DNA from 3 places in the Mesorhizobium sp. B1-1-8 genome. Region 2 is predicted to be linked to each of the others. Evidence: predicted binding sites of a transcription regulator. Region 2 holds the regulator's gene; each other region holds the start of a gene.

Region 1 (9,680 bases), 2.2 Mb from region 2:
CACCAGCAGCTTCGGCCGCATCACCAGCGCCCGCCCGATGGCCAGCTGCTGCTGCTGGCCGCCGGACAAGTCGCCGCCACGCCGTGACAGCATCTGCTTCAGCACCGGAAACAGATCGAAGACATGTGCCGGCACGTTGCGGTCGATGCGTTTCAGCGGCGCAAAGCCCGACTCCAGATTCTCGCGCACCGTCAGCAGCGGAAAGATCTCCCTGCCCTGCGGCACGAATGCGATGCCCGACCGGGCGCGGTCATACGCCGCGCTCCGGTCGAGCGCCTTCCCCTCGAAGGCAACGCTTCCGCTCGTCAGCCGGTGATGGCCGACGATCGATCTCATCAAACTGGTCTTGCCGACGCCGTTGCGGCCGAGCACGCAGGTGATTTTGCGCGCGCCCGCCGTCAGCGAGACGCCGCGCAATGCCTGGGCGGCGCCGTAATGCAGCGTGGCATTGGATACTTCGAGCATGTCAGCTCCTTCTCCAACGCCGGAGGAAAGCGAGGTCGAAACGATGGAATTGAACCCGCCAGACCATGGTCATCGTCCCAGATAGACTTCGACGACACGCTCGTCGGCCGAAACGAAATCGAGCGTGCCTTCGGACAGCACGGAGCCCTCATGCAGGCAGGTAACTTTGACGCCCAGCTCGCGCACGAAATGCATGTCGTGTTCCACCACGACGACCGAATGGTCGCGGGCAATGTCCTTGAGCAGGCGCGCTGTCTCTTCGGTCTCGGCGTCGGTCATGCCGGCCACCGGTTCATCGACGAGCAAGAGCTTCGGGTCCTGCGCAAGCAGCATGCCGATCTCCAGCCACTGCTTCTGGCCGTGGCTGAGGTTGGCTGCGCGTTCGTCGCGCTTGTCGCCAAGCCGGATGATGCCGAGGATGTCATCGATCTGCCGCGCCTCGGCTGCCGAGCGGCGATGGAACAACGCCGGGAAGATCGAGCGCGGACCCTTCAGCGCCAGCATGAGATTGTCCTCGACGCTGTGGCTCTCGAAGACCGTCGGCTTCTGGAATTTGCGGCCGATGCCCATCATGGCGATCTCGGCCTCGTCATGCCGGGTGAGGTCGACCTGGCCGTCGAAGAACACCTCGCCCTCGTCCGGCCGCGTCTTGCCGGTGACGATGTCCATCATCGTCGTCTTACCGGCGCCGTTGGGGCCGATGATGGCGCGCATCTCGCCCTTGTCGAGCACCAGCGACAGGTTGTTGATGGCGCGAAAACCGTCGAAGGAAACCGAGACGCCGTCGAGGTAGAGGATGGTGTTCGACTTGCTTGCCATCGCTCACTCCGCCGGCTGCGGTTCGGGATTGGACGACGCCCATTCGCCGGGTGTCCGCGCCGCGGCGCGAACGATCTTCGCTGCGGTGACCTCGCCATCGGTTCCAGCCTCCTCGGCAAGCGAGGCCTTCCGCATGGCGCTGGCGTTGCCACGCCAGCTGTCCCACATGCCGATGATGCCCTTGGGCAACAGCAAGGTGACGGCGACGAACAGGCCGCCTAAAGCGAACAGCCAAAATTCCGGCAGCACGCCGGTGAACCAGGATTTGCCGGCGTTGACGAGCAGCGCGCCGATGATCGGACCGACAATGGTGCCGCGCCCGCCGACGGCGGTCCAGATCACCACCTCGATCGAGTTGGCCGGATCGAATTCACCCGGATTGATAATGCCGACCTGCGGCACGTAAAGCGCGCCGGCGATGCCGGCCATGACGGCGGATACGACGAAGGCGAACAGCTTGACGTTCTCCGTTCGCCAGCCGAGAAAGCGGGTGCGGCTTTCGGCGTCGCGCACCGCCATCAGCAGCTTGCCGTATTTGGAGCGCACGATCGCCGCGGTGACGAAGACGGCGAGCGCCAGCATAACGGCGCTGGCCGCAAACAGCGCCGAGCGGGTCGAATCGGCCTGGACATTGAATCCCAAGATGTCCTTGAAATCGGTCAGGCCGTTGTTGCCGCCAAAACCCATGTCGTTGCGGAAGAAAGCGAGCAGCAGCGCATAAGTCATCGCCTGGGTGATGATCGAGAGATAGACGCCGGTGACCCGGCTGCGGAAGGCGAACCAGCCGAAGACGAAGGCAAGCAGGCCGGGCACGGCGATCACCATCAGCGCCGCGAACCAGAAATGGTTGAAGCCGTGCCAGAACCAGGGCAGTTCCTTGTAGTTCAGGAACACCATGAAGTCGGGCAGGATCGGATTGCCATAGACGCCGCGCGAGCCGATCTGGCGCATCAGATACATGCCCATCGCGTAGCCGCCGAGCGCGAAGAAGGCGCCGTGGCCGAGCGAAAGGATGCCGCAATAGCCCCAGACGAGGTCGAGCGCCAAGGCGAGCAGCGCGTAGCACAGGTATTTGCCGACCAGCGCAACGATGTAGGGCGGAACGTAGAGGGCGCTCGCTGGCGAAACCCAGAGATTGAGCAGCGGCACGATGATCGCAGCAGCCAGCAGGACGAGAACAGTAATGGTGATGCGGCCGTCTGCACCGAAGAAGCGTTGTGCGATCATGCTTCCACCGCCCGGCCCTTTAGCGCGAACAGACCGCGCGGGCGTTTCTGGATGAACAGGATGATCAGCACCAGCACCACGATCTTGCCGAGCACTGCCCCGGCATAGGGCTCGAGGAACTTGTTGACGATGCCGAGCGACAAGGCGCCGACCAGCGTGCCCCACAGATTGCCGACACCGCCGAAGACGACGACCATAAAACTGTCGATGATGTAGCCGCGGCCGAGATTGGGCGAGACATTGTCGATCTGGCTGAGCGCGACGCCGGCGATGCCGGCAATGCCGGACCCCAGCGCAAAAGTCAGCGCGTCGACCCACGGCGTCCTGATACCCATCGACGCCGCCATGCGGCGGTTGGCGGTGACGGCGCGCATCTGCAGGCCCCAGGGCGTGCGCTTCATCACGTAGAGCAGCACGCCAAATACGGCGAGCGCGAACACCAGGATCCACAGCCGATTCCAGGTAATCGCCAGTTGGCCCATCTCGAACGACCCTGACATCCACGATGGGTTGCCGACTTCCTGGTTGGTCGGTCCGAAGATGGTGCGCACCGCCTGCTGCAGGATCAGCGACACGCCCCAGGTGGCGAGCAGCGTCTCCAGCGGCCGGCCGTAGAGAAAGCGGATGACGCCGCGCTCGATGACGAGGCCGACGAAAGCCGCAACGAGGAAGGCGAGCGGCAGCGCGATGACCAGCGACCAGTCGAACAGGCCCGGAAAGGAGGTGCGGATCACCTGCTGGACGACGAAGGTGGTGTAGGCGCCGAGCATCACCATCTCGCCATGCGCCATGTTGATGACGCCCATGACACCGAAGGTGATGGCGAGGCCGATTGCCGCCAGCAGCAGCACCGAGCCCAGCGAAATGCCGTACCAGATGTTCTGGCCGGCATCCCACAGCGCCAGCGTCGAATTGATGGTGGCGATCGCGGCGGTTGCCGCATCTTTCACCGCGCCTTGCGCATTGGCCTCGACCGAGGTTAACAGCGACAGCGCGTCACGGTCGCCGCGCGCCGCGATGACCGAGATGGCGGCCAGCTTGTCGGCCTGGGGCTTGTCGGAGACCAGGACCGACGCGGCGCGGGCCTGTTCGAACAGGGCCTTGACGCCAGGGCCCGTTTCGGCGGCGACTGCTTCGTCGAGCGGCTCAATATTTGCCGCGTCGGGCGTCTTGAACATGGTCGCAGCGGCGGCAAGGCGCACGCCTGGATCCTTGGCGCGCAGCGTCAGCGTGCCCAGCGCATCGCGGATAACGCGGCGCAGGCCATTGTTGACCTTGATCCTGGTTAGATCGGCCTTGGCGGCTTCAGCCGCCTTCTCGCCGCTTAGCGGATCGATCAGCTCAACGGCGTCGCCTGTTTCTTTGCCGACGAAGACCTCAGTGTCGGCCTTGCGGATGTAGAGATTGCCGTCGGCGAGCGCGGCGAGGGCGCGTTCGACGGCGGGATCGCCGCTGGCGGCAAGCTCGCGCACGACCGCTTCGGTGGCGGAGAAATTGGCGGCGGTCGCGAATTTGGCGATCAGGGCGCGAAGATCGGTCTCGGCCGCGCTTGACGGCAGCAGGCTCGCCATCGTCAGCAGCACCATCAGGCCAATCGCGCGCAAAAGGATCATCGCCTCAACGGTCTCGCATGGTTGGAGTTCCTGCCCGGGCGGGCCGGAGAGACTGGCCCGCCCGGGCGGCGGTCTCGGGTCGCGGGGCCACTCCGCAACCCTACCCGGGAGGATTAGTTGGTTCCCTTGCCGCCGCACTTGCCGGTTGCGACATTGAAGTTGCCGCAGCGCAAGGGCTCGCGCCAATCGGAGATCAGGTCCTTGGAATCAGGCAAATAGTCGGACCACTCGTCGCCCATCACCAGGCCCGGCGTCTGCGACACGGTCTCGAACTGGCCGTCGGCCTGGATTTCGCCGATCAGCACCGGCTTGGTGATGTGATGGTTCGGCATCATGGTCGAATAGCCGCCGGTCAGGTTCGGCACCGACACGCCGACCATGGCGTCGATGACCTTGTCCGGATCGGTGGTGCCCGCCTTCTCGACCGCCTTCACCCACATGTTGAAGCCGATATAATGGGCTTCCATCGGGTCATTGGTGGTGCGCTTGTCGTTCTTGATGAACTTGTGCCAGTCGTCGATGAACTTCTTGTTCTGCGGCGTGTCGACGCTCTCGAAATAGTTCCAGGCGGCGAGATGGCCGACCAGCGGACCGGTGTCGAGACCGGCGAGTTCTTCTTCTCCAACCGAGAAGGCCATCACCGGAATGTCCTCGGCCTTGATGCCCTGGTTGCCGAGCTCCTTGTAGAACGGCACGTTGGCGTCGCCGTTGACGGTCGACACTACGGCCGTCTTCTTGCCGGCCGAGCCGAACTTCTTGATCGCCGAGACCTCAGTCTGCCAGTCGGAGAAGCCAAACGGCGTGTAGTTGACCATGATGTCATCGGCCGACACGCCCTTGGCCTTCAGATAGGCTTCAAGGATTTTGTTGGTCGTGCGCGGGTAGACGTAGTCGGTGCCTTCCAGCACCCAGCGTTTCACCGAGCCGCCATCCTCGCTCATCAGATAGTCGACGGCCGGAATAGCCTGCTGGTTCGGGGCAGCACCGGTATAGAAGACGTTGCGCTCGCTCTCCTCGCCCTCATACTGGACGGGGTAGAACAGGATGTTGTCGAGCTCGCTGAAAACCGGCAACACCGATTTGCGTGACACCGAGGTCCAGCAGCCGAACACGGCGGCCACCTTGTCCTTGGAGATCAGCTCGCGCGCCTTTTCGGCAAACAGCGGCCAGTTCGACGCCGGGTCGACGACGACGGCCTCGAGCTTCTTTCCAAGCAGTCCGCCCTTTGCGTTCTGCTCGTCGATGAGCATCAGCATGACGTCCTTCAGCGTCGTCTCCGAGATCGCCATGGTTCCCGACAGCGAGTGGAGAATGCCGACCTTGATGGTGCCTTCGGCCGCCCTGGCGGAAGCCGTCATCAGCAGACCTGCCGCAAGCACGCCTGCCGAAATGGTTTTTGTTATTTTTGCGAAGTTACCCCTCATGTCACACACTCCCAAGCTGGTTGATCTTGCACGCAACATTGCAGTGCAAGCGACATGCCAAACCGGGAGGCTTTAGAGGCCTGGCCGCAATAACGCAGCTTCTTCAATTTGTTAGCTTGTTAGCCGCCAAACTTAAGAGACGTCGCCATATCTAGGATATGAGAAAACTTTGCACATCTTTGCCTAAATCATATTCAATTCGTTAAAATGCCTAAATTTTGATCTCGACGGCATGTCGGGCCGTCGTCGACGGTTGCGAGCCGACGGCAAAATGGGCATGGTCACCGCCGAAACGAGCGACGCCATGACCACCTTGATCCGCGTTATCTTGAGCTTTCTGCTTCTGGCTGGAACCGCCGGGGGCGCCCGCGCCGATTTTGCCGACGGCAAGCTGCCTGATGGCGTCTACCACTGCGAGGTCTACCTGCTCGGCCTGTTCTTCAACCTCGGCGACATCACAATCAAGGGCAACCTCTATAGCGGCCCGGTGACCTTCGGCAGCGCACCGCAGGCCTACAACTATCAGATGGACGCCAATGGCGAGATCAGCTGGCTTGGGCCGCTCGGCGGCTACACCAGCGGCGGCAATGCGATCTCGATGACGCAGGCAACGCTCGATGGTCCTGGCGCCCCTTCCTTCGACATCATCATGAAACAGCCTGACGGCGCCTTCACCGCCTCGACCTGCACCAAGGGGTAGTCGCGGCCGGCGGCGCAGCCGACGGAAAGATCACGTTCGTGTCATCCGGGTGTTGCCGAAGCGGCTTAGGCAGCAGGCCGTCGTCAACATCCACTGAGAGGCAGACACGATGGCCAACTCCCCGTCCTCACCCGCCCCTGTTATCCGCGACGTCATCGCCGCGCGCGTCTCGCGCCGCGAACTCCTGAAAGGCAGCCTGGCCTCCGGCGCGTTGATTGCTGGCGGCGGCTTTGTCGGCTCTTTGTTTGCCGGCGAAACACATGCCGCGGCCGCCCTTTCCACCCTCGGCTTTCCGGAGCTGAAGCGGGTCTACGACAAGACCCATGCCGCCGCCGAAGGTTATGAAACCACGATCGTCGCGCGCTGGGGCGACCCGCTTGTCGCCGGCATGCCGGATTTCGACGGCAGCAAGGTGGCGGCCGACGAGCAGGAAAAGCGTTTTGGCTACAATTGCGATTACATCGCCTTCATGCCATTGCCGAAAGGCACGGTGAATTCGGATCATGGCCTGCTCTGCGTCAACAACGAATACATCTCGCCCAATGTGATGTTTGCCGGCATGACCGAGGACGGCGCCGGCAAAACGATGAGCAAGGAACAGGTCGACCTCGGTCTGGCCGCCATGGGCCATTCGATCGTCGAGGTGATCCTCAAAGACGGCAAGTGGGCCATCGTCGAGGACAGCCCGCTCAACCGCCGCATTACCGCCAACACGGAAATGACCGTTTCCGGCCCCGCCGCCGGCCACGCGCTGATGAAGACCTCGGCCGACGCGACCGGCACCAGGGTGCTTGGCACCAGCTATAATTGCAGTGGCGGCGTCACGCCCTGGGGAACGGTGCTGACCTGCGAGGAAGGCGTTTCCGACCTGTTCGGCGGCGACCCGAAGAAGGCGCCGATCGCCGACATCCTGGACCGCTACGGCTTCGATGGCAGCGATATCTACGGCCGCGGCCGCTTTCACGACCGCTTCAACATCGACAAGGAGCCGAACGAAACCAACCGCTTCGACTGGGTGGTCGAGATCGACCCCTATGATCCGCAGTCGAAGCCGGTGAAGCGCACCGCGCTCGGCCGCATGTCGCATGAGGCCTCGACCGTCGTGCGCAATAAGGACGGCCGCATCGTCGTCTACATGGGCGACGACGACTACTTCGAATACATGTACCGCTTCGTCTCGGCCAAGTCCTACGACCCGGCCAATCCGGCCTCCGGCAAGGATCTGCTCGACGACGGCGTGCTGTCGGTCGCCCGTTATGGCGCCGACGGCTCGATGACATGGCTGCCGCTGGTCCACGGCCAGGGCAAGCTGACGGCCGAGAACGGCTTTGCCGACCAGGCCGAAGTGCTGTTGAAGACCCGCCTTGCCGCCGATGCGCTCGGCGCCACGCCGATGGACCGGCCGGAGGACATCGAGACCAACCCGGTCACTGGCCGCGTGTATGCGGTGATGACCAAGAACAAGAAGCGCGACGAATCCAAGGTCAATCCGGCCAATACGCGGCCGGAAAACCTCTGGGGCCATATCGTCGAACTGATCCCGCCCGGCGGCCGCGGCGCCGATGCCGACCACACCGCCGACAAATATGCCTGGGACCTGTTCGTGCTGTGCGGCAATCACAAGGATGCCAAGGTCGGCGCCACCTTCCATCCCGACACGTCGGACGATGGCTGGTTCGTCTGCCCCGACAACATCACCTTCGATCCGGCGGGCCGCCTGTGGGTCGCGACCGACGGCGCCAACGACTTCGACCTGCCGGACGGCGTCTATGGCGTCGACACGGAAGGTCCGGCGCGAGGCCTGCCAAAACTGCTGTTCACCTGCCCGCATGGCGCCGAAGCGACCGGCCCCTGCTTCACGCCCGACGGCACGACGCTGTTCCTCTCGGTCCAGCATCCCTCCGAGGATGCCGAGACGCTCGACAAGGCGCAGTCGCTGTGGCCCGACTTCAAGGACGGCCAGTTGCCGCGGCCGTCGGTGGTCGCCATCCGCCACAAGGACGGACAGCCGATCGGCGCGTAAGTTAAGAGACGTCGAAAAAAGGCGCGGAACCGGTCGGGTCCCGCGCCGGTACCTCGCCTAATCCGCCGCGACTTCAAGCGCCAGCCGCGCCATGTCGGTAAAAAGCGCCTGGCGTTCGGAATAGTCGGTCTGCTCGTCCGTGGCGATGTGGTCGACCACGGTCAGCAGTGACAGCGCGCGGGCGCCGAAATGCGCGCAGATGCGGTAGAGCGCGCTGGTTTCCATATCGACCGCCACCGCTCCACGCGCCCTTGGTTCGTCGAAACGGGCGCGGCCGGCGGGGTGATGGAATATGTCGCTTGAGACCGTCAACCCGGCGCTGCAGGCGATGCCGAGCTCGGCGGCCCGCTGCAGGGCCAGCGCATGAAGCGCCCGATCCGGTCCCGCCGGCTGGTAAAGCCCGAACACCTGGCCGCTGATCGGCCCTTCGGCCTGGACGGCACTGGAAATGACGACGCTGCGCAGCGCCACGTTCTCAACCAGGGCACCACATGTGCCGGTACGGATGAGCGTCTTCACGCCATGATAATCCAGCAGCTCATGGGCGTAGATCAGAAAGGACGAAACGCCGATACCGGTTGCCTGGATGCTGACGGGTTTGCCGCGGAACAGGCCGGTGAAGCCGAGCGCGCCGCGGCGGCGATTGACGCAGCGCGGCGCTTCCAGAAAGGTTTCAGCCATCCACAGAGCGCGCTCGGGGTCGCCCGGCAACAGTACCGTTTCGGCATAATCGCCCCTGCCCGCCTCGATGTGCGGCGTCACGCTACCTCCCCTCATGCAACCCGCTACATCATGGCAGGGTCGCCGTAATGTGCAAGCGATAGCTGTTTTAGGATTCCAGCACGTCCTTGACGATGGTCGCCAGTTGCTTGAGCGAGAAAGGCTTGGGCAGGAAGCCGAAATGCGCGTCGGCCGGCAGGTTCCTGGCGAAGGCATCCTCGGCATAGCCGGAAACGAACACGAACTTGATGTCCGGCTGCCGCTTGCGCAATTCGCCGAGCAGCGTCGGCCCGTCCATTTCCGGCATCACCACGTCGGACACCACGATGTCGACCTTGCCGCCGAGCGCCTCGAATATCTCCAGCGCCTCGACACCGGACGACGCCTCATGCACGGTGTAGCCGCGCGAGTTCAATGCCCTGACGCCACCCATGCGCACGGCATCCTCGTCCTCGACCAGAAGCACCGTGGCCGAGCCGGAGAGATCCTTCGCGGTATCGGCAGGCTTGGCCGGCGCCGCCGGCGCTTCGCCCGGCTCATTTGCCTTTTTCACCTCGGCGATGTGGCGCGGCAGGAAGATGCGGAACACGGTCCCCTTGCCGACCTCGGAATCGCAGAAGATGAAACCACCCGTCTGCTTGATGATGCCGTAGACCATCGACAGGCCAAGGCCGGTGCCCTTGCCCACT
Region 2 (9,680 bases):
CAGGGATAGGAATTGGCGATCCAGACGGCGCCAAGGATGGCGGCGCAGGCGACCGCGCCCAGTAACATCTCCGCCCAGATCGGACGCAGCGGGAATTTGAACCGTTTGCGCTGCGAGCGGCCATTGAACAGCATGAAGGCCACCGCCGCACAGGCAACGACGCCAACAACCCAGCTGGCTGGGCCGCCGATCGAGCCACGCGGCCCGCCACCCATAAGCTGGAAGGTGGCGTCGAGCGGCGCAACGGTGCGGCCGCTGGTTATCAACCAGGCCATGCCGCGCCAGACCAGCAGGCCACCCAGCGTCACGATGAACGCCGGGACCTCCATATAGGCGATGATGAAACCCTGGAACGCGCCGATGACGAGGCCAAGCACGACGCCGACGGCCAGCGCTACAATCCAAAGCCAGGGATTACCGAGCTGGAAGCCGATCACTCGAACGAGGAATTCTGCCTGTGCCACACCCATGATCATGCCGACCACGCCTTCGACGGACCCGACCGAAAGGTCGATGTTGCGCATGACGATGACTAACACCATGCCGGTCGCCATGATCGCGACCGAGGAGGTTTGCACCGACAGGTTCCACAGATTGCGCGGCGTCAGGAAGAGGCCTCCCGACAAGATGTGTATGCCGATCCAGATGACCAGCAGCGCGCCGATCATGCCGAGCATGCGCGTGTCGATCTCGGTCGCCTTCAGGAACCGGGCCACCGCGCCGAGTTCGGAAGCACGTGCGGTGTCGGCCTGCTGGGTGGACGTCGTATCGGTCATGGTTTCCTCCCAGCGGCTTGCCGTCTGACGCGGATGCCGGACCACAGCCTAGAAGCTATCGGCCGTACGCAGAAATACAATTTTTTGAGAAAACGCCGCGGTTTTCAGGCCGCGGCGTCGAGATCGATCGGGATTAACCGACTTAGTTGCAGACGGCGACGCTGCCGGCGGCAACGCCCGCGCAGACCTCGTCCTTCTTGATCCAGCCGGCGTCGATGACGACGTTGAGGTTGTCCTTGGTGATGGCGACCGGGGTCAGGAACAGCGACTTGACGGTGTTGCCGCCGGGCGTCGTGAAGTCCTTGGCGCCGGCGATGTCGGCCATCTTCTTGCCGTCGGCGAGCTGCGAGGCGATCTCGGCGGCGTTCTTGCCGAGCTCGCGCGCATCCTTCCACACCGACACGGTCTGGGTGCCGAGCGCGATGCGGTTCAGCGCCGCGTGGTCGCCGTCCTGGCCCGACACCGGCACCGTGCCGGCAAGACCCTGTGCCGTCAGCGCCGCGACAACGCCGCCGGCGGTGCCGTCATTGGCCGCCACCACCGCGTCGACCTTGTTGTCGTTGGCGGTCAGGAACTGCTCCATGTTCTTCTGCGCATTGGCCGGCAGCCAGCCGTCGGTATAGGCCTCGCCGACATTCTTGATCTTGCCGCTGTCCATTGCCGCCTTCAGCACTTCCATCGAGCCCGCGAACAGGAAATCGGCGTTCGGATCGGCGCCCGAGCCCTTGATGAAGACGTAGTTGCCTTCCGGCTTGACCTTGAACACCTCGCGGGCCTGCATGCGTCCGACTTCCTTGTTGTCGAAGGTCAGGTAGAACACATCCTTGTTTTCGATCAGGCGATCATAGCCGACCACCGGGATGCCCTCGTCGAGCGCCTTCTGCACCGCCGGGCCGATTGCCGAGGCATCCTGTGCCAGGATGATCAGCGCATTGGCGCCCTGCGAGATCAGGCTTTCGACGTCGGTCAGCTGCTTGCCCGGATTGGACTGCGCGTCGGCGGAAATATACTTGTCGCCGGCGGCCTCGATGGCCGCCTTCATCGCCGCTTCATCCGTCTTCCAGCGCTCTTCCTGGAAGTTCGACCACGAAACGCCGATCACCTTGTCCTTCGCCTCGGCGACCGACGCCAACGTCAGCGACATGGCAACACCCGCCAGTATGGCGGCTGCGAATTTCTTCATGATATTCCTCCCTGCGCCCTGTGCGGCGCGACCAGACTGGCCCGTAGGCCGGCACAGAGGCTTTTTTCGAGCCTCAAAAAAAATACTGACCCGGGGCAATAGCCCTGTCAACTGCGATTCTGATGGTTTCTGATCGGCTCGAAACTTTTTTCGAGTGCCGCAATAAATAATGACAGCTCTACTGGCTTCTGCCACTATCCTGGAGCAAAAACAAAAAACTACTGCGGTTCGGCGGTTTTCCAACAAAACTGAACCGCTGGCGCATCGCCGACGGCCCATGCATCATCACAAGGCCGCGATGACCGGGAGGAAATGCGAAGCCATGTCGGTCGGAATCCGCCACGACGATCTGCGCCGGCGCAACCGCGGCATGGTGATTTCGGCCGTGCGCCGGGTCGGCCAGCCGTCGCGGACGGAGATCGCCGCCACCACGGGGCTGAGCCACTCGACCATTTCGGCAATCTCCGCCGACCTGATCCAGGAAGGCATTCTTGCCGAGAGCAAGTCCAGCGAGACCGCTTCGCTGAAGCGCGGGCGGCCTCAGGTCGGCCTTGCCCTCAATCCGGAAGCCGCCGCGGTAGTGACCGTGGTGCTGTCGCTGAATTTCCTCTCGGTCGCCGTCATCGACTATACGGGCCAGGTCGTCGCCGAGGAGCAGCGGCGCCTCGACACGCTGACGATATCGCGCGACGCGTTGATCGGCGAATGCGTTGGCATAGTCCGGCGCCGGCTGGAGGACCCGGACCTCGACATCGGCAGCGTCGCCCGCATCGCAATGGGCATCCAGGGCATCACCGATTCCCATGCCCGCGCCATGCTGTGGTCGCCGATCACGCCACTGACCGACATCCCTTTTGCCGACATTCTGGAGAAGGAATTCGGCATTCCGGCCACCATGGAGAATGACTGCAACATGATGGCGGTGGCGCTGCAATGGCGCGATCCCGACCGCTACCGCGACAATTTCATCGCCATCCTGTTGTCGCACGGCATCGGCATGGGCCTGGTGCTGAAGGGCGAGCTTTTCACCGGCACGCATTCCTCGGGCGGCGAGTTCGGCCATATGATCCATCGGCCGGGCGGCGCGCTCTGCCGCTGCGGGCGGCGCGGCTGCGTCGAGGCCTATGCCGGCAACTACGCCATCTGGCGCAGCGCCATGAAGATGAGCGAGGACGCCGAACCGGTCGATGTCGGCGATGCCGACATGCGGGCGCTCGCAGCAAAGGCGAGGCTGCAGGACGGCCCGGAGCGCGAGGCCTATCGGCGGGCGGGCGAGGCGCTGGGCTTCGGCCTCGGCAGCCTGTTCGCGCTGATCGATCCCGCACCTGTCGCCATGGTCGGCGTCAGCGCGGCCGCCTTCGATCTGATCGAGCCGGCGCTGCGCGAGGCGATCGCCCAGACCGCGGGCGGCCAGCACTCGACATCGATCTCCTTCGACACCGAGCCGAACGAACTGCCGCTGATCCGCGAAGGCTGCGCCATGCGTGCGCTGAGCTTCGTCGACCAGGAGATTTTTGCGCCGGGCGTGCAGGCGCGAACTGGCACGGCAGGCAAGAACGTGGCCTGATCAATCCTCGCGGATCGCGTAACCCGCCCCGCGGATGGTGCGGATCACGTCCGGCATGCGGCCGTTGTTGACCGCCTTGCGCAGGCGCCCGACATGCACGTCCACCGTGCGCTCGTCGATATAGATCGTCTCGCCCCAGACATTGTCGAGCAACTGGCTGCGCGAGAACACCCGGCCGGGATGCCGCATCATGAACTCGAGCAGCCGGAACTCGGTCGGCCCGAGCCGGATCTCGCTCTTCTTGCGGTAGACGCGGTGCGACTCGCGGTCGAGCACGATATCGCCCACCTTGAGCACGCTGGACAGCACTTCCGGCTTGGCGCGGCGCAGCAGCGCCTTGATCCGCGCCATGAATTCCGGCGTCGAGAACGGCTTGACCAGATAGTCGTCGGCGCCGGTCGAGAGGCCGCGCACCCGGTCGCTTTCTTCACCCCGCGCGGTCAGCATGATGATCGGCAGCCGCTCGGTCTCGGGACGCATCCTGAGGCGGCGGCAAAGCTCGATGCCGGAAACCGCCGGCACCATCCAGTCGAGCACCAAAAGGTCGGGCACGTTCTCCTGCAGGCGGATCTCGGCTTCGTCGCCTCGTGTCACCACCTCGACCTGATAGCCTTCGGATTCGAGGTTGTAGCGGAGCAGCACGCCCAGCGGCTCCTCGTCCTCCACCACCATGATGCGCGGCGCGATCATCGGCAGGTTACCCTTGTTGTCAGGTGGCCGGTGTCGACATCGCGGTCTCGTCCTGCTTCGGACGGTTCGCGGGCAATTGCGTGCCGGTCAACACATAATAGGCGTTCTCGGCGATGTTGGTGACATGGTCGCCGATGCGCTCCAGGTTCTTGGCGCAAAACAGAAGATGCGTGCAAGCCGTGATGTTGCGCGGATCCTCCATCATGTAGGTCAGGAGTTCACGGAACACGGACGTGTATTTGACGTCGATGCGTTCGTCGGCATTGCGCAGCGTGGCGAGTGCCGTGGCGTCGCCCGCCGTATATTCCTGGATGACGGCCTGGACCTGGATCAGCACCATCTGCGCCATCGAGTCGATCGAATGCGAAAGATCGCGGGGTGCTGCGCTGATGCCGACCGAGCCGACGCGCTTGGCGATGTTCTTGGCCAGGTCGCCGATGCGCTCGAGGTCGCCGGCCATGCGGATCGAGCCGACCACGTGGCGCAGATCGTCTGCCATCGGCTGCCGCTTGGCGATGAGCGTGATGGCACGGTCGTCGAGTTCACGCTGGCGCGCGTCCATGATGGCGTCGTCGGAGACGACGCGCTGTGCGAGCGCGTTGTCGGAATTGAGCAGGGCCTTGGTCGAGGCGCCGACCATGGACGCGGCAAGATCGCCCATGTCACGGATGAGCCGGCTGATCTGCCCGAGATCCTCGTCGAAGGAAGCGACAGTATGTTCGGCCATGATTTATGTCCTCGTGTGAACTCAGCCGAAGCGGCCGGTGATGTAGTCCTGCGTGCGCTTCTCGCGAGGCGAGGTGAAGATCTTCTCCGTCCGGTCGAACTCGACCAGTTCGCCAAGATACATGAACGCCGTCTGCCGCGACACGCGCGCCGCCTGCTGCATGTTGTGGGTGACGATGACGATCGTGTAGTCGGCCTGCAACTCGTCGATCAGTTCCTCGATCTTGGCGGTCGACAGCGGATCGAGCGCCGAGGCCGGCTCGTCGAGCAGGATGACCTCGGGCTTCACCGCCACGGTGCGGGCGATGCAGAGGCGCTGCTGCTGGCCGCCCGAGAGGCTGAGGCCGCTGGCGTTGAGCTTGTCCTTGACCTCGGTCCAAAGCGCTGCGCGTTTCAGCGCCTGCTCGACGCGGCCGTCCATTTCGGCCTTGCTGATCTTCTCATAGAGCCTGACGCCGAAGGCGATGTTCTCGTAGATCGACATCGGGAACGGCGTCGGCTTCTGGAACACCATGCCGATCTTGGTCCTGAGCAGGTTGAGGTCCTGCGAGCGGTCGAGGATGTTTTTGCCGTCGAGCAGTACCTGGCCGTCGGCGGTCTGCTTCGGGTAGAGCTCGTAGATGCGGTTGAAGACGCGCAGCAGCGTCGACTTTCCGCAGCCCGACGGGCCGATGAAGGCGGTGACGCTGCGCTCCGGCAAGGACAGGCTGATGTCCTTCAGCGCCTTTGACTGGCCGTAATAGAAGTTGAGGTTCTTGACCTCGATCTTGGCTTTCTCGACGGTCGTGTCGGCTACGTTCAAATCGGTGGACAACATCGGTTTCATCTGTCCTCTCTGCGTCCGGTAAGGCTGCGGGCGAAGATGCTCAGCCCAAGAACCGTAAGGGTGATTATGAGTGCGCCGGTCCACGCCAGTTGCTGCCATTCTTCATAGGGGCTGAGAGCGAACTGGAAGATGGTCACCGGCAGGCTGGCCATTGGCGCGTTGAGGTTGCTCGACCAGAACTGGTTGTTGAGCGCCGTGAAGAGCAGCGGCGCCGTCTCGCCGGAGATGCGGGCGATCGCCAGCAATATGCCGGTGACGATGCCGGAAAGTGCGGCGCGATAGGCAACCGAACGGATGACGACCCAGCGCGGCGCGCCGATCGCGGTGCCGGCTTCGCGCAAGGCGTTCGGCACCAAATTCAGCATGTCCTCGGTGGTGCGCACAACAACCGGGATGACCAGGATGGCCAGCGCGACGGCGCCGGCGATTGCCGAGAAGTGCCCCATCGGCCGCACCATCAGCTCATAGACGAACAGGCCGATGATGATCGAGGGCGCCGACAACAGAATGTCGTTGATGAAGCGCACGATCGTCGTCAGGCGCGAGAAGCGGCCGTATTCGGCCATGTAGGTCCCGGCCAGGACACCGATCGGCGTCCCGACGACGACGCCGATGACGGTCATCACCACGCTGCCGTAGATGGCATTGAGCAGGCCGCCGGCATCGCCGGGCGGCGGAGTCATTTCGGTGAACACGGCCAGCGAAACGCCGGACAGGCCCTTGTAGATCAGTGCGCCGAGGATCAGCGCCAGCCAGGCAAGGCCGATGCCGGCGGCGACGACGCACAGCGTCATCATCACGCCATTCTTCCTCTTGCGGCTCTGATGAAGCGATTCAGCTGTCGACATCGGTCAGGCTCCCGTGCGGGCGTCGATGCGCATCAGCATATAGCGTGCGATGGCAAGGATGAGGAACGTGATGACAAACAGGATCAGGCCCAGCGCCACCAGCGAAGAGGTGTAGAGTGAGCCATCGGCCTCGGTGAATTCATTGGCGATGGTTGCGGAAATCGTCGTCGCCGGCGCGAACAGCGAGGCGCTGATGCGGTGCGCGTTGCCGATGACAAAGGTGACCGCCATGGTTTCGCCGAGCGCGCGGCCGAGGCCGAGCATGACGCCGCCCATGATGCCGACGCGGGTATAGGGAATGACCACCCGCCGCGTGACTTCCCAGGTCGTGCAGCCGATTCCGTAGGCCGATTCCTTGAGCACCGCCGGCACCGTGTCGAACACGTCCTTGGTGATCGAGGTGATGAACGGCAGCACCATGATGGCCAGGATCAGCGACGACGTCAGCAGGCCGATGCCGTAAGGCGGGCCGGCGAACAGGCTGGAAAGCCCGGGCACGTTGTGAAAAACGTTGATGATGACGGGCTGTACCATCGTCTGCAGGAACGGCGCGAACACGAACAGGCCCCAGATGCCGTAGATGATCGAGGGGATGCCGGCCAGAAGCTCGACGGCGATGCCGATTGGACGCCGCAGCGGTCTCGGGCAAAGCTCGGTAAGAAAGATGGCGATGCCGATGCCGATGGGAACCGCGATCAGAATTGCGATGGCCGACGTAACGATAGTGCCGTAGATCGGCGACAGCGCGCCGAAATTCTCGGTGACCGGGTTCCACGCCTCGGTCGTCAGAAACGAGAAGCCGAACTTCGACAGTGCCTCCCATGAGCCGGCAAACAGCGAGATCGCAACCCCACCGAGGATGAGCAGGACGAGAGCGGCGGAAACGCGGGTCGCCTCGCGGAACACCATATCCGTGAAGGCGAAGCGCCGGACTGTCGCATCCCTGGATCGCATGGTGCTCGACGCCGGCGTGGCTTCTGAAACGGTGGTCATCTAGCCCCTCGTGCTCGAAAGAAGGCAGGAGGGCGCCGTCGGCGCCCTCCTGCGGCAAAGAGAGTTACTTGGCGGCGTAGAGCGACTTGCCGTCGCTGCCGACGATGTCCTTGCTCCACATTTCCTCGACGCTCTTGACGACCTTGTCGGGCATCGGAACGTAGTCGAGTTCAGCCGCCATCTTGTCGCCCTTGGCATAGGACCAGGCGAAGAACTTGAGGGCTTCGCTGGTGGCCGCGGCGTCGGCGGGCTTCTTGTACAGAAGGATCCAGGTCGCGGACGTCATCGGCCAGGATTCGGCACCGGCCTGATTGGCGAGAATGACGCCATAGCCCGGCTGCGAGCTCCAGTCGGCATTGGCTGCCGCGGCCGAGAACGCCTTCGCGGTCGGCTCGACCTTCTTGCCGTCCTTGTTCACCATTTCGGTGTAGGTCAGCTTGTTCTGCTTGGCATAAGCATATTCGACATAGCCGATCGCGCCGCCGGTCTGCGACACGTTGTTGGCAACGCCTTCATTGCCCTTGGCGCCGATACCAACCGGCCATTCGAGCGCGGTGTTGACGCCGACCTTGGACTTCCAGTCGGCGTTCACGTCAGCCAGATAGTAGCTGAAGTTGAACGTGGTGCCCGAGCCGTCCGAACGATGGACAACGGCAATAGCCTGGTCGGGCAGCTTGACCTTGGGGTTGAGCTTCTTGATCGCCGGGTCGTTCCAGTTGGTGATCTTGCCGACGAAGATATCGGCCAGCGTCGGGCCGTCGAGGACGAGCTCGCCCGGCTTGATGCCCGCGAGATTGACGACGGGCACGATGCCGCCCATCACCATCGGGAACTGGGCGAGACCGGTGGCGTCGAGGTCTTCACCCTTCAGCGGCGCGTCGGAAGCACCGAAGGTAACGGTCTTGGCCTTGATCTGCTTGACGCCGCCGCCGGAACCGATCGACTGGTAGTTGAGGCCGGTGCCGGTCTCTTTTTTGTAGGCGTCGGCCCACTTGGCATAGATCGGGTAGGGGAACGTCGCGCCAGCGCCCGAGATGTCTGCCGCAAACGCTGCGGACATGGTGAGGGTGGACGCCGCAGCCATTGCAATCGCAACGGCCGCCGAGCGGATGAAATGTCTCATGTGGCCTGCTCCTGTTCGGAAGATGGTCTCTCGGCACCCTTTTGTTTTGGCGCCCGCCGAGGGCAATAGCCTTCGATTATTACAGTCGCATGACAGTTTCATGTCAGCCCGGTAACGCCTGAACAGCGATGTCTGGAGTGGCCTCGGATGGCCTTGGCGAACCAGCCGGAGTTTATCGCGCGAATCAGTAACTTGTATGGCTTTTGATCCCGGCGGCCGGGTTGCGGCCGCCGGGAAATAAAATCCGGACGAGAGCGCGTTGCCTGAATGCCAGAGCGTATCATGGCCTAGCCATCGCCGAAAACAGGTCCGTTGGGGTAGAATGACGCTGTTTCTTGCCGGCGGTCGCCGCTCCCGCCCGTAATCAAGAGGCGGAATCGATGGTTTTATTGTCCGGGCTTGGCGTTTCATTTGGTATGGTGCGATCGCACCATACGCCTGCGTCAGGCGTTCAGGGCGGCGGCGACTGACGGACGGTGATTGCCGCGCAAGCGGGAAGCGTACTAAGTGTTTGTTCTTACGCAATTCCGACGGGAAGCCGCTGCGCACTTTCCCTGGAATTGCGCTAGCCGGCGCTGCGCCGGGTCTCAGCGTCGGTGCCGAGCCAGCGCTCGAGCTTCTCCAGCAGCGCCCTCGGGCTGATCGGCTTTGGCAGGTAATCATCCATGCCGGCCTCCAGGCAGCGTTCGCGGTCGCCTTTCAGCGCATGCGCGGTGACGCCGACGATCGGCACATGCGTTCCCGTGTCCTCCTCCAGCCGGCGAATGGCGGCGGTCGCCTCCAGCCCGCTCATCTCCGGCATCGACACATCCATCAGTATCATGCGCGGATTGAGCTTGCCGAAGGCGTCCAGCGCCTTGCGGCCGTTGCCGACGATTTCGAAATGATAGCCGGTTTCGCCGAGGATCTGCGTGAACACCATCTGGTTCACCTCATTGTCCTCGGCAA
Region 3 (9,680 bases), 730 kb from region 2:
GTCCCAATTCCGATGCCGCCCAGCGCAAGGCGATCCGCATCATGAAGGCCAAAGGCGGCAAGGTGGTGTTCGACATCGACTACCGTCCGAACCTCTGGGGCCTTGCCGGCCATGCCGAGGGTTTTGAGCGCTACGTCAAGTCGGACCGCGTCTCGGCGCAGCTGAGGACGGTGCTGCCCGATTGCGACCTCATCGTCGGCACTGAGGAAGAGATCATGATCGCCTCGGGCGCCGACGATTGCCTGAGCGCGCTGAAGACCATCCGCGCGCTGTCCCCGGCCACCATTGTGCTCAAGCGCGGCGCCATGGGCTGCATCGTTTATGACGGACCGATCAGCGACGATCTCGAGGACGGCGTCGTCGGCAAGGGTTTTCCGATCGAGGTCTATAACGTGCTTGGCGCCGGCGACGCCTTCATGTCGGGCTTCCTGCGCGGCTGGCTCGGCGGCGAAAGTTTTGCCACGGCCGCGACCTGGGCCAATGCCTGCGGCGCCTTCGCGGTGTCGCGCCTGCTCTGCGCGCCGGAATATCCGACCTTCGAGGAGCTGCAGTTCTTCTTGAAGCAAGGCAGCAGGCATCTGGCGCTGCGCAAGGACGAGGCGATCAACCACATCCACTGGGCCACCACGCGCCGGCGCGACATTCCCTCGCTGATGGCGCTGGCCTGCGACCACCGCGTCCAGCTGGAGGATGTGGCGGCTAAGGTCGGGGCCGATTCATCACGCATCGCCGATTTCAAGGTGCTGACCGTCAAGGCGGCGGCAAGGATTGCCGCCGGCCGCGACGGCTACGGCATGCTGCTCGACGAGAAATACGGCCGCGACGCGATGTTCGAATTCGCCCGCCATCCCTTCGCCTGGCTTGGCCGTCCGGTCGAACTGCCAGGCTCGCGGCCGCTGCGTTTTGAATTCTCGCAGGACATCGGCTCGCAGCTCGCCGAGTGGCCGGTCGAGCACTGCATCAAGTGCCTGTGCTTCTATCATCCGGACGATCCTGAGGCGCTGAAGCTGGAGCAGCAGCAGAAGCTGCTCAGCCTGTTCGAAGCCGCGCGCAAGGTCGGCCGCGAACTGCTGGTCGAGATCATCGCCGGCAAGCATGGCAAGCTCGACGACACCACCGTTCCGCGTGCGCTGGAGGAACTCTATGCGCTGGGCATCAAGCCCGACTGGTGGAAGCTGGAGCCGCAGGCCTCCGCCGGCGCCTGGGCGAAGATCGAAGCGGTGATCCTGAAGAACGACCCCTGGTGCCGCGGCGTCGTGCTGCTCGGGCTGGAGGCGCCGCAGGACGAGCTGGTCGCCGCCTTCGCCGCCACCGCAAATGCACCAATCGTCAAAGGCTTCGCCGTCGGCCGCACCATCTTCATCAACGCCGCCGAACAATGGCTGGCCGGCAGGATGTCGGATGACGAGGCTGTCGCCGACATGGCATCGCGCTTCGAGCAGCTGACCGAGGCATGGCTTGCCGCGCGCGGCCGTAAGGCAGCATAAGAAGACCGCTGAAGGACTGCGGAGGAGACACCATGAGCAAGACCGTTCGCCTGACGATGGCGCAGGCGCTGACCCGCTTTCTGTCGCGCCAGATGACCGAGATCGACGGCAGGAAGATACCGATCTTCGGCGGCGTCTGGGCGATCTTCGGCCATGGCAACGTCGCTGGTGTCGGCGAGGCGCTCTATCAGCTGCGCGAAGAATTGCCGACCTTCCGCGCCCATAACGAGCAGGCGATGGCGCATGCGGCGATCGCCTATGCCAAGGCGAATTTCCGCCGCCGCTTCATGGCGGCCACCAGCTCGATCGGCCCCGGCGCGCTGAACATGGTGACGGCGGCGGCGCTGGCGCACGTAAACCGGTTACCCGTCCTGTTTTTGCCGGGCGATGTCTTCGCCAACCGGCTGCCCGACCCTGTGCTGCAGCAGGCCGAGGACTTCTCCGACGGCACGGCGAGCGTCAATGACTGCTTCCGCCCGGTATCGCGCTATTTCGACCGCATCACGCGGCCGGAGCAGATCATCCCGGCGCTCAACCGTGCCATGCAGGTGCTGACCGATCCGGCCGAATGCGGCCCGGTGACGCTTTCGCTCTGCCAGGACGTGCAGGCTGAAGCTTACGATTATCCCGAAAGCCTGTTTGCCGAACGCGTCTGGACGCCGCGTAGAATTCGTCCCGATCGCCGAGAGCTGACCGCCGCCGTCGCGGCGCTGAAGGGCGCGAAAAAGCCGCTGGTGATCGCCGGCGGCGGCGTCCTCTATTCGCAGGCTTCGGGCGAGCTGGCGAAGCTGGTGCAGGGCGCCGGCATTCCGGTCTGCGAGACGCAGGGCGGCAAATCCTCGCTGCCGGATGATCATCCGCTCAACATGGCGGCGGTCGGCGTCACAGGCACGTCGGCCGCCAACCGGCTGGCGGAAGAGGCCGACGTGGTGCTCGCCGTCGGCACGCGCCTGCAGGATTTCACCACCGGATCGTGGGCGCTGTTCAAGAACTCCGGCCGCACCATCATCGGCCTGAACACGCAAGGTTTCGATGCCGGCAAGCACTGGGCGCTGCCACTGGTTTGCGATGCCGCCGAAGGTCTTGTCGAACTCGGTGCCGCGCTGGGAGACTGGAAGGCGCCGAGCGCCTGGACCGACAATGCACTGAACGGCAAGAAGGACTGGCAGGCTGCTGCCGCCAAGGTGACCGCCTCGACCAATGCGGCCTACCCTTCCGACGCGCAGGTGATCGGCGTCGTGCAGCGCGCCATGGGCTCGGGCGTCACCTTGCTGCACGCCGCCGGCGGCCTGCCGGGCGAATTGCACAAGCTCTGGCAGGCGGGCGCGCCCGGCTCCTACCACGCCGAATACGGCTTCTCGACCATGGGCTATGAGATCGCCGGCGGCCTCGGCGCCAAGATGGCCAGACCCGACCAGGAAGTCGTCGTCATGATCGGCGACGGCTCCTATCTGATGCTCAATTCCGAGATCGCCACCTCGGTGATGCTAGGCCTCAAGCTCACCATCGTGCTGCTCGACAACCGCGGCTATGGCTGCATCAACCGGCTGCAGATGGCGACAGGCGGGGCCAACTTCAACAACCTCCTGAAGGACGCCCGCCACGAGGTAATGCCCGACATCGACTTCGCCGCCCACGCGGCAAGCCTCGGCGCCATATCCGAGAAGGTCGCGTCGATCGCCGAACTGGAAACGGCGCTCGCCAAGGCGAAGAACAATGAGAGGACCACGGTGCTGGTCATCGACACCGATCCGCTGGTCTCGACCGAAGCCGGGGGGCACTGGTGGGACGTCGCCGTGCCGGAAGTCTCGACGCGCCCCCAGGTCAACGCCGCACGCAAGAAATATGAGGAAGCCCTGGGCGACCGCCAAGGCTGAGCCTCGCAACCGACTGAAGCTGGAGTGACGACTTGAAAGCCAAACTGGGCATGTCCCCCATCGCGTGGTGGAATGACGATCTCGTGGAATTGAGCGATGACGTGTCGCTGGAGGAGTGCCTGCGCCAGTCGCGTTCGGCGGGCTTCACCGGCATGGAAATGGGCCGCCGCTTCCCCAACGACCCGAAGGTGATGCTGCCGATCCTCAAAGCGGCCGACGTCACGCTTTGCGGCGGCTGGTTCTCCGGCACGCTGGTCGACGAGGACATGGCCAAGAACAAGGATCGCATCCAGCCGATGATCGACCTGTTCAAGGCAGTCGACGCGCCCTGCATCGTCTATGGCGAAGTCGGCCGCTCCATCCAGGGTGACCGCTCTAAGCCTTTGGCCACCAAGCCGAAACTTTCAGACGACGAGATGAAGGCCTATGGCCGCCGCGTCACCGAATTCGGCGAATGGTGCGCCGACCAGGGCATGCCGCTCTCCTACCACCACCACATGGCGGCGGTGGTCGAGACCGAGCCGGAGCTCGACGCCTTCATGCGCCATTCCGGCGAAGGCATTCCGCTCTTGCTCGACGCCGGGCATCTCGCCTTTGCCGGCGGCGACGTGCTGCGCGCCATCGACAACCACCACAAGCGCATCAACCACGTGCATGTGAAGGACGTGCGCATGGCCGTGATCGACGGGCTCGACCGCACCAAACAGTCCTTCCTAGATGCCGTGGCGCTCGGCGCCTTCACCGTTCCGGGCGACGGCTCGCTCGATTTCGGCGCCATCGTCCAGCGCTTCGCCGACCATGGTTATGAAGGCTGGTTCGTCGTCGAGGCCGAGCAGGATCCGAAGAAGAACCCGCCGCTGAAGATGGCTGAGGTCGGCCACAGGGAACTGATGCGGGTGATGACGGCAGCCGGCTACACGGTGGAGACGCAAGGGTTTCCGAATGCATGACCGCTGGATCGGACGCCGCCGGCGGCCTATCTGAGCACAGGTCCGCTGAACCTCGGATGGCGCGATGAAAGACTATGAGCACCCCTTCTTCCGGCCGCTGTGGCGGCGCGTTGTCGTCGTCGCCGTCTGCCTGGTCTGGTCGGTGATCGAGTTCGCCTCCGGCACGCCCTTCTGGGGCGTCATCGCGCTCGGCTTCGCCGGTTATGCGGTGTGGCAGTTCTTCTATCTCTACAAGCCGGCCGAGGAGAAGGCTGACCCCGAACCGAAGGAATGAAGCGGTCGATGGGCTGGAGGGTTCACGGATCGGACAGCGCATGGCGCATCGATTGCGTTGACGATTGGCTGAAATGCCTCTCACTTCGTCATCCACGGGCGAAGCAAGGAGCGAAGCGACGCAGCGCAGACCCGAGGATCCATTCCGTAACTTCGAAGCAGCCGCTGCGGTACGGAATTCTGCTCCGCTGCGCCTTCGACTGAGGGAACGGAATGGATCCTAGGGTCTTCGCGACGGAGCTTCGCTCCTGCTCCGCCCTAGGATGACGAGGTTGGATGGCCTGCATCCATCAGAGCCAATGTCGAGGAAATTAGGAGAGACAAAAATGTCGAAACTGCTCGTCAAGGCCGATAAGGGCCACGGCCACGTCGCTCATGTCACCCCGCAAAGCGCCGGCTGGACCTATGTCGGTTTCGATCTCCATCGGCTGCGGCCGGGCGAGACAGCTTCGGGCGAGACGGGCGACCGCGAGGTCTGTCTGGTCTTCGTCACCGGCAAGGGCAAGGCGTCGGCCGGCGGCAAGGATCTCGGCCTGCTCGGCGAACGCATGTCGCCGTTCGAGGGCAAGCCGTGGTCGGTCTATGTGCCGGAAGGCTCGGATTGGTCGGTCACCGCCGACACCGGGCTGGAGCTCGCCGTCTGCTCGGCGCCAGGCCTGGGCGGCGGGTTGCCGGTTCGTGTCATCGGCCCGGACGATCTCGGCCAGGAGGTGCGTGGCAAGGGCACCAACACACGCTACGTCACCAACATCCTGCCCGAGGGCAAGCCGGCCGACTCGCTGCTGGTGGTCGAGGTCATCACGCCGGGCGGCCACACCTCGAGCTATCCGCCGCACAAGCACGACCAGGACAATCTCCCGGTAGAATCCTATCTCGAGGAGACCTACTACCATCGCCTCAACCCGCCGCAGGGCTTTGCCTTCCAGCGCGTCTATACCGATGCCGACAGGAACGGCGTGCGCGATCTGGACGAGGCGATGGCGATCGAGGATGGCGACGTCGTGCTGGTGCCCAAGGGCTATCACCCTTGCGCGGCCTGCCACGGCTACGATCTCTACTATCTCAATGTCATGGCCGGCCCGAAGCGGACATGGAAATTCCACAACGCGGCCGAGCACGAATGGTTGATGAAGGCCTGACCGGGTTCTTTCGTTCCCGCCGAAACCATTGGTCCAGCGCGGAAAAATGGTCGGCTAACGACCGCACGGCTCCGTTTGCCTTCGAAAACCCACGAAAGCTTCGTCAATCCGTCATGGAAATCACCTATGGCAGCGGGTCTGATACATGTCGCCCGAGGCGCTGAGCTGTTTTGGGACAACGACTTGCCGCAACCAAAGACTTGAAGCGCGTCACATCGATCCCCGTCGGGTAATGCGCTTCGACGAGGACTTTTTATGCGTTACGCCATCTATTTCACCCCACGGCAGGACGAGCCGCTGGCGCGGATCGCCGCCAACTGGCTGGGCCGCGATCCGTTCGGCGCGGCGACCCGGCCGGTCGAGGCGGTGGGTGAATTGTCGGCCGCGGAAGTCGCCTTCCACACCGCCTCGGCGCGGCGCTACGGCTTTCACGCGACGCTGAAGGCGCCCTTCCGGCTGGCGCCGAACGAGACGGAAGCCTCGCTGCGCGCCGCGCTCGACACTTTCGCCGAAGCGACGCCGCCGGTCATCATTCCGCGTCTTGTCGTCGGCCAGATCGACGACTTCTTTGCCCTGGTGCCGGAACAGCCATTGCCGGCGCTCAACAGCTTCGCCGGCGAGGTCGTGCGTGCCTTCGACAGTTTCCGCGCGCCGCTGAGCGAGGCCGAAATCGAGCGGCGCAGCCCGGATTCGCTGAAGCCGGACGAATTCCGCAACCTCTGCCAGTGGGGTTATCCTTATGTCTTCGAGACATTTCGCTTTCACATGACGCTGTCCGGCCGCGTCGGGCCACAGGAAAGCCAACGTGTTCTGGCAGCGATTGACAGCCTGTTTGCCGATGTGCTCCAGCGTCCGGTGTCGGTGGATGCGCTGACCCTGTTTGTCGAAACCGAGCCGGGCGCCCCGTTCATGGTGCTTTCCCACCATGCGCTTGGACACCGCTCGGCCAGGAAGACCGCTTGAGCCGACTGCCCGATTTGACCGCCAGGTTTGACAACTTGAGACCAAGGACCGCCTGAGATGACCGCCGAGACCGTTTTGAACAATGCCCGCATCGTGCTGCCCGGCGAGATCGTCGAGGGCTCGCTGCTGCTGCGCGACGGCCTGATCGCCGCCATCGAGCCGGGCGATGCCCGCACCGGCGAGGACATGGGCGGCGACTACATCATCCCCGGCCTGATCGAACTCCACACAGACCACCTTGAAGGCCATTACGCGCCGCGGCCGAAGGTGCGCTGGAACCCGATCGCCGCGGTGCTTGCCCATGACGCACAGGTGGCCACCGCCGGCATCACCACCGTGCTCGATGCCTTGCGCGTCGGCATGGATGAGGACGCCGACCTGACCTCCGACGACGTCCGCAAGCTTGCCGACGCCATCGAGGACAGCGTGCGCGAAGACCGGCTCAGGGCCGATCATTTCCTCCATTTGCGCTGCGAGGTCTCGGCGCCGGACTGCCTGAAAGCCTTCGCCAATTTCGACACCGACGACAGGGTCAAGCTCGCCTCGCTGATGGACCATTCGCCGGGCCAGCGCCAGTTCGTCGATCTCGAGACCTATGCCTATTACTACCAGCGCAAGCTGAAGCTGACGGACCGCGATTTCCAGGAATTCTGCGAGAAGCGGATGGCGGAATCGGCGCGCAATGCCGGTCCGAACCGCGCCTTCATCTCGGCCGCCTGCCACGAGCGCGGCATCGTTCTCGCCAGCCATGATGACGCCACCGCCAGCCATGTCGGCGAGGCTGTCGAACAGGGCGTGCGCGTGGCCGAATTCCCGACCACGGAAGAAGCGGCAAAGGCCTCGAAGGCGGCCGGCATGGGTGTCTTGATGGGCTCGCCCAATGTCATGCGCGGCGGCTCGCATTCCGGCAACGTCTCGGCGCGCACTTTGGCCGCCGCCGGCCTGCTCGACATCCTGTCGTCCGACTATATTCCCTTCAGCCTGATCCAGTCGGCCTTCTTCCTCGGCGACGTCGTCGAAGGCATCTCGCTGCCGCAGGCGGTGGCCATGGTATCGAAGAACCCGGCCGAGGCCATCGGCCTTGCCGATCGCGGCGTCATCGAGCCTGGTCGCCGCGCCGATCTGGTGCGCGTGCGCGTCGACGACCATGTGCCGGTGGTGCGCACCGTCTGGCGGCAGGGCCGCCGGGTCGCATGATGGTTTCAGCCTTGATCGAGCGCACGCTGGCCGAGACCTTTCCGATCCGCAACGGCGTCTTCGTCGCCGTCGTCGGGCCGAGCGGCGCCGGCAAGGATACGGTGATCGGCTACGCCAAGCAGCGCTTTGCCGGCGAGACCCGGCTCGAATTCGTGCGCCGCGTCATCACAAGGCCGAGCGACGCGGCAAGCGAGGATCACGACACGCTTGCCGACGCCGCCTTCGCCGAGGCCGAAGCCGACGGCGCCTTCGCAATCTGCTGGGACGCGCATGGCCTGCGCTACGGCCTGCCCGCCGATGTCGACTGGGCGGTTGGCAACGGCCATGTCGCCGTGGCCAATGTCTCGCGGTCAGTCCTCCCTGCGCTGCGCGAGCGCTATGCCAATCTGGCGGTGGTCGAGATCACCGCCGCGCCGGAGATCCTGGCCGAGCGGCTGGCGGCGCGCGGTCGCGAATCGCGCGGCGAGGTGCTTGCCCGCCTGGCGCGCAGCACGACCGTGACGCTTTCCGGACCGGACGTCACCTCGATCGACAATTGCGGCGCCAGGGAAATCGCCGGCGAGCGCTTCGCCGAAGTGCTGCGCAAGGCAATGGCCGTATCCGACCTGTCGGGATTAATTGGATAAAGCATGTCTCCCGACAGTGCAGCGGTTTCGGGATAAAGCGATGCTAAAAAGCAAAGACCAATTCCCGGAAAGCGTGAAACGGTTTTCCGTCCGGAATTGCGCCAAAACAAATAGATAGAGCGGGTCAGCGTTTCGGTTAAACGATGAGCCGCTCCGGTTTATGTTGCGTGCCGGTCCCGACCTGCAGGACGGGTGTCAGCTGACGTGGTTGCCGCAGGTTGCGCTGGCGCGTCCAGGACCGCGACGTGATGCCGGTACACCATTTCCCAGCCCTTCCAGCCGGTGAACAGCAGGATACAGACAACGATGAATGAAAGCAGCACGCCCCAGGGCCGAACTGCGGCTTCGGCACCCTCGCTATAGCGCAGATAGAAGTTGACCAGCGCCAGAACGACCGCCGTCAAATTGCCGAGCATGTGATACCAGGCATCGGTCAATGCGCGAATGCGCGGCTCGCTGAAGAAGTCGATAAAACCAGCTACTGCTGCCAGGAGAGCCATCACGATAGCTGCCCCAATCAGCCACATTGATGCCCGTGCCCAGAAGGCATCGGCAGTCCTCCAGAACACCAGGTCGGTGACAAACGCGCCGACAAGAAAAGCAACAGGAAATGGAATGAGCATCGGATGGATGGGGTGACTCCCCACCTTGGCGGTGCTTACCGGATTCGTGGCCATGGCGGCGCCTCCGAACGTTAAAGCTCAGGTCAACGCAAATATATCAGTTTCGTTCCAATCGCAGATTGAGCCCGGAGACCGTTTTCGCGAAACACGCGATCTTGCTGCCAAGTCGCTGGGCGCGGCATGGATGCGGCCAACATTGGTTGCGGCATAAATGACCGCTTACTGGAAGTTCTGCATTACTCCGCCGGCGCGCCGGCAACGTTTCTGCGCGTTGCTTCCATCATCCGCCGCCGGGCCCTGAACACGCCCCATTGCTGGTCGACCAGCACGCCGATCAGGATCACGCCGCCCATCACTGCGAAGTTGAGCGAGGAGGGGATGCCGAGCAGGTTGACGAGGTTCTGCAGCTCCTGCAGCAGCACGGTGCCCAGGATGACGCCGATCAGCGAGCCTTCGCCGCCGCGCAGCGAAAACCCGCCGAGCACAGCGGCGGCGATCGCGTAGAGCTCGTAGAACTGGCCGTGGCTGGCCGGCGAGATGGAGCG

Evidence for each region. The regulator PhoB, encoded in region 2, activates phosphate uptake and scavenging genes when phosphate is short. The targets are predictions, from matches to a motif close to TGTCATNNANCTGTCAT.
Region 1: FJ974_RS16870 (PhoX family protein) is a predicted target of PhoB. The motif match lies at 6,288-6,304, and genes of this name have one in related genera.
Region 3: FJ974_RS02720 (DUF1045 domain-containing protein) is a predicted target of PhoB. The motif match lies at 5,825-5,841, and genes of this name have one in related genera.

Annotation. Positions count from the first base shown of each region.
Region 1 covers NZ_CP083956.1:3,483,388-3,493,067, reverse strand. The annotation lists gene urtE (urea ABC transporter ATP-binding subunit UrtE) at 1-465, opposite strand, end outside; gene urtD (urea ABC transporter ATP-binding protein UrtD) at 535-1,284, opposite strand; gene urtC (urea ABC transporter permease subunit UrtC) at 1,288-2,511, opposite strand; gene urtB (urea ABC transporter permease subunit UrtB) at 2,508-4,124, opposite strand; gene urtA (urea ABC transporter substrate-binding protein) at 4,238-5,548, opposite strand; gene FJ974_RS16875 (hypothetical protein) at 5,853-6,248, shown strand; gene FJ974_RS16870 (PhoX family protein) at 6,358-8,271, shown strand; gene FJ974_RS16865 (DeoD-type purine-nucleoside phosphorylase) at 8,329-9,033, opposite strand; gene cckA (cell cycle histidine kinase CckA) at 9,101-9,680, opposite strand, start outside.
Region 2 covers NZ_CP083956.1:1,303,258-1,312,937, reverse strand. The annotation lists gene FJ974_RS06475 (sugar ABC transporter permease) at 1-776, opposite strand, end outside; gene xylF (D-xylose ABC transporter substrate-binding protein) at 919-1,959, opposite strand; gene FJ974_RS06465 (ROK family protein) at 2,282-3,526, shown strand; gene phoB (phosphate regulon transcriptional regulator PhoB) at 3,527-4,216, opposite strand; gene phoU (phosphate signaling complex protein PhoU) at 4,236-4,943, opposite strand; gene pstB (phosphate ABC transporter ATP-binding protein PstB) at 4,965-5,768, opposite strand; gene pstA (phosphate ABC transporter permease PstA) at 5,765-6,616, opposite strand; gene pstC (phosphate ABC transporter permease subunit PstC) at 6,620-7,609, opposite strand; gene pstS (phosphate ABC transporter substrate-binding protein PstS) at 7,674-8,732, opposite strand; gene FJ974_RS06430 (response regulator) at 9,298-9,680, opposite strand, start outside.
Region 3 covers NZ_CP083956.1:576,193-585,872, forward strand. The annotation lists gene FJ974_RS02695 (bifunctional 5-dehydro-2-deoxygluconokinase/5-dehydro-2-deoxyphosphogluconate aldolase) at 1-1,487, shown strand, start outside; gene iolD (3D-(3,5/4)-trihydroxycyclohexane-1,2-dione acylhydrolase (decyclizing)) at 1,520-3,364, shown strand; gene iolE (myo-inosose-2 dehydratase) at 3,397-4,314, shown strand; gene FJ974_RS02710 (DUF3329 domain-containing protein) at 4,379-4,588, shown strand; gene iolB (5-deoxy-glucuronate isomerase) at 4,914-5,726, shown strand; gene FJ974_RS02720 (DUF1045 domain-containing protein) at 5,982-6,689, shown strand; gene FJ974_RS02725 (alpha-D-ribose 1-methylphosphonate 5-triphosphate diphosphatase) at 6,747-7,886, shown strand; gene phnN (phosphonate metabolism protein/1,5-bisphosphokinase (PRPP-forming) PhnN) at 7,883-8,512, shown strand; gene FJ974_RS02735 (DUF2231 domain-containing protein) at 8,671-9,189, opposite strand; gene FJ974_RS02740 (ABC transporter permease) at 9,372-9,680, opposite strand, start outside.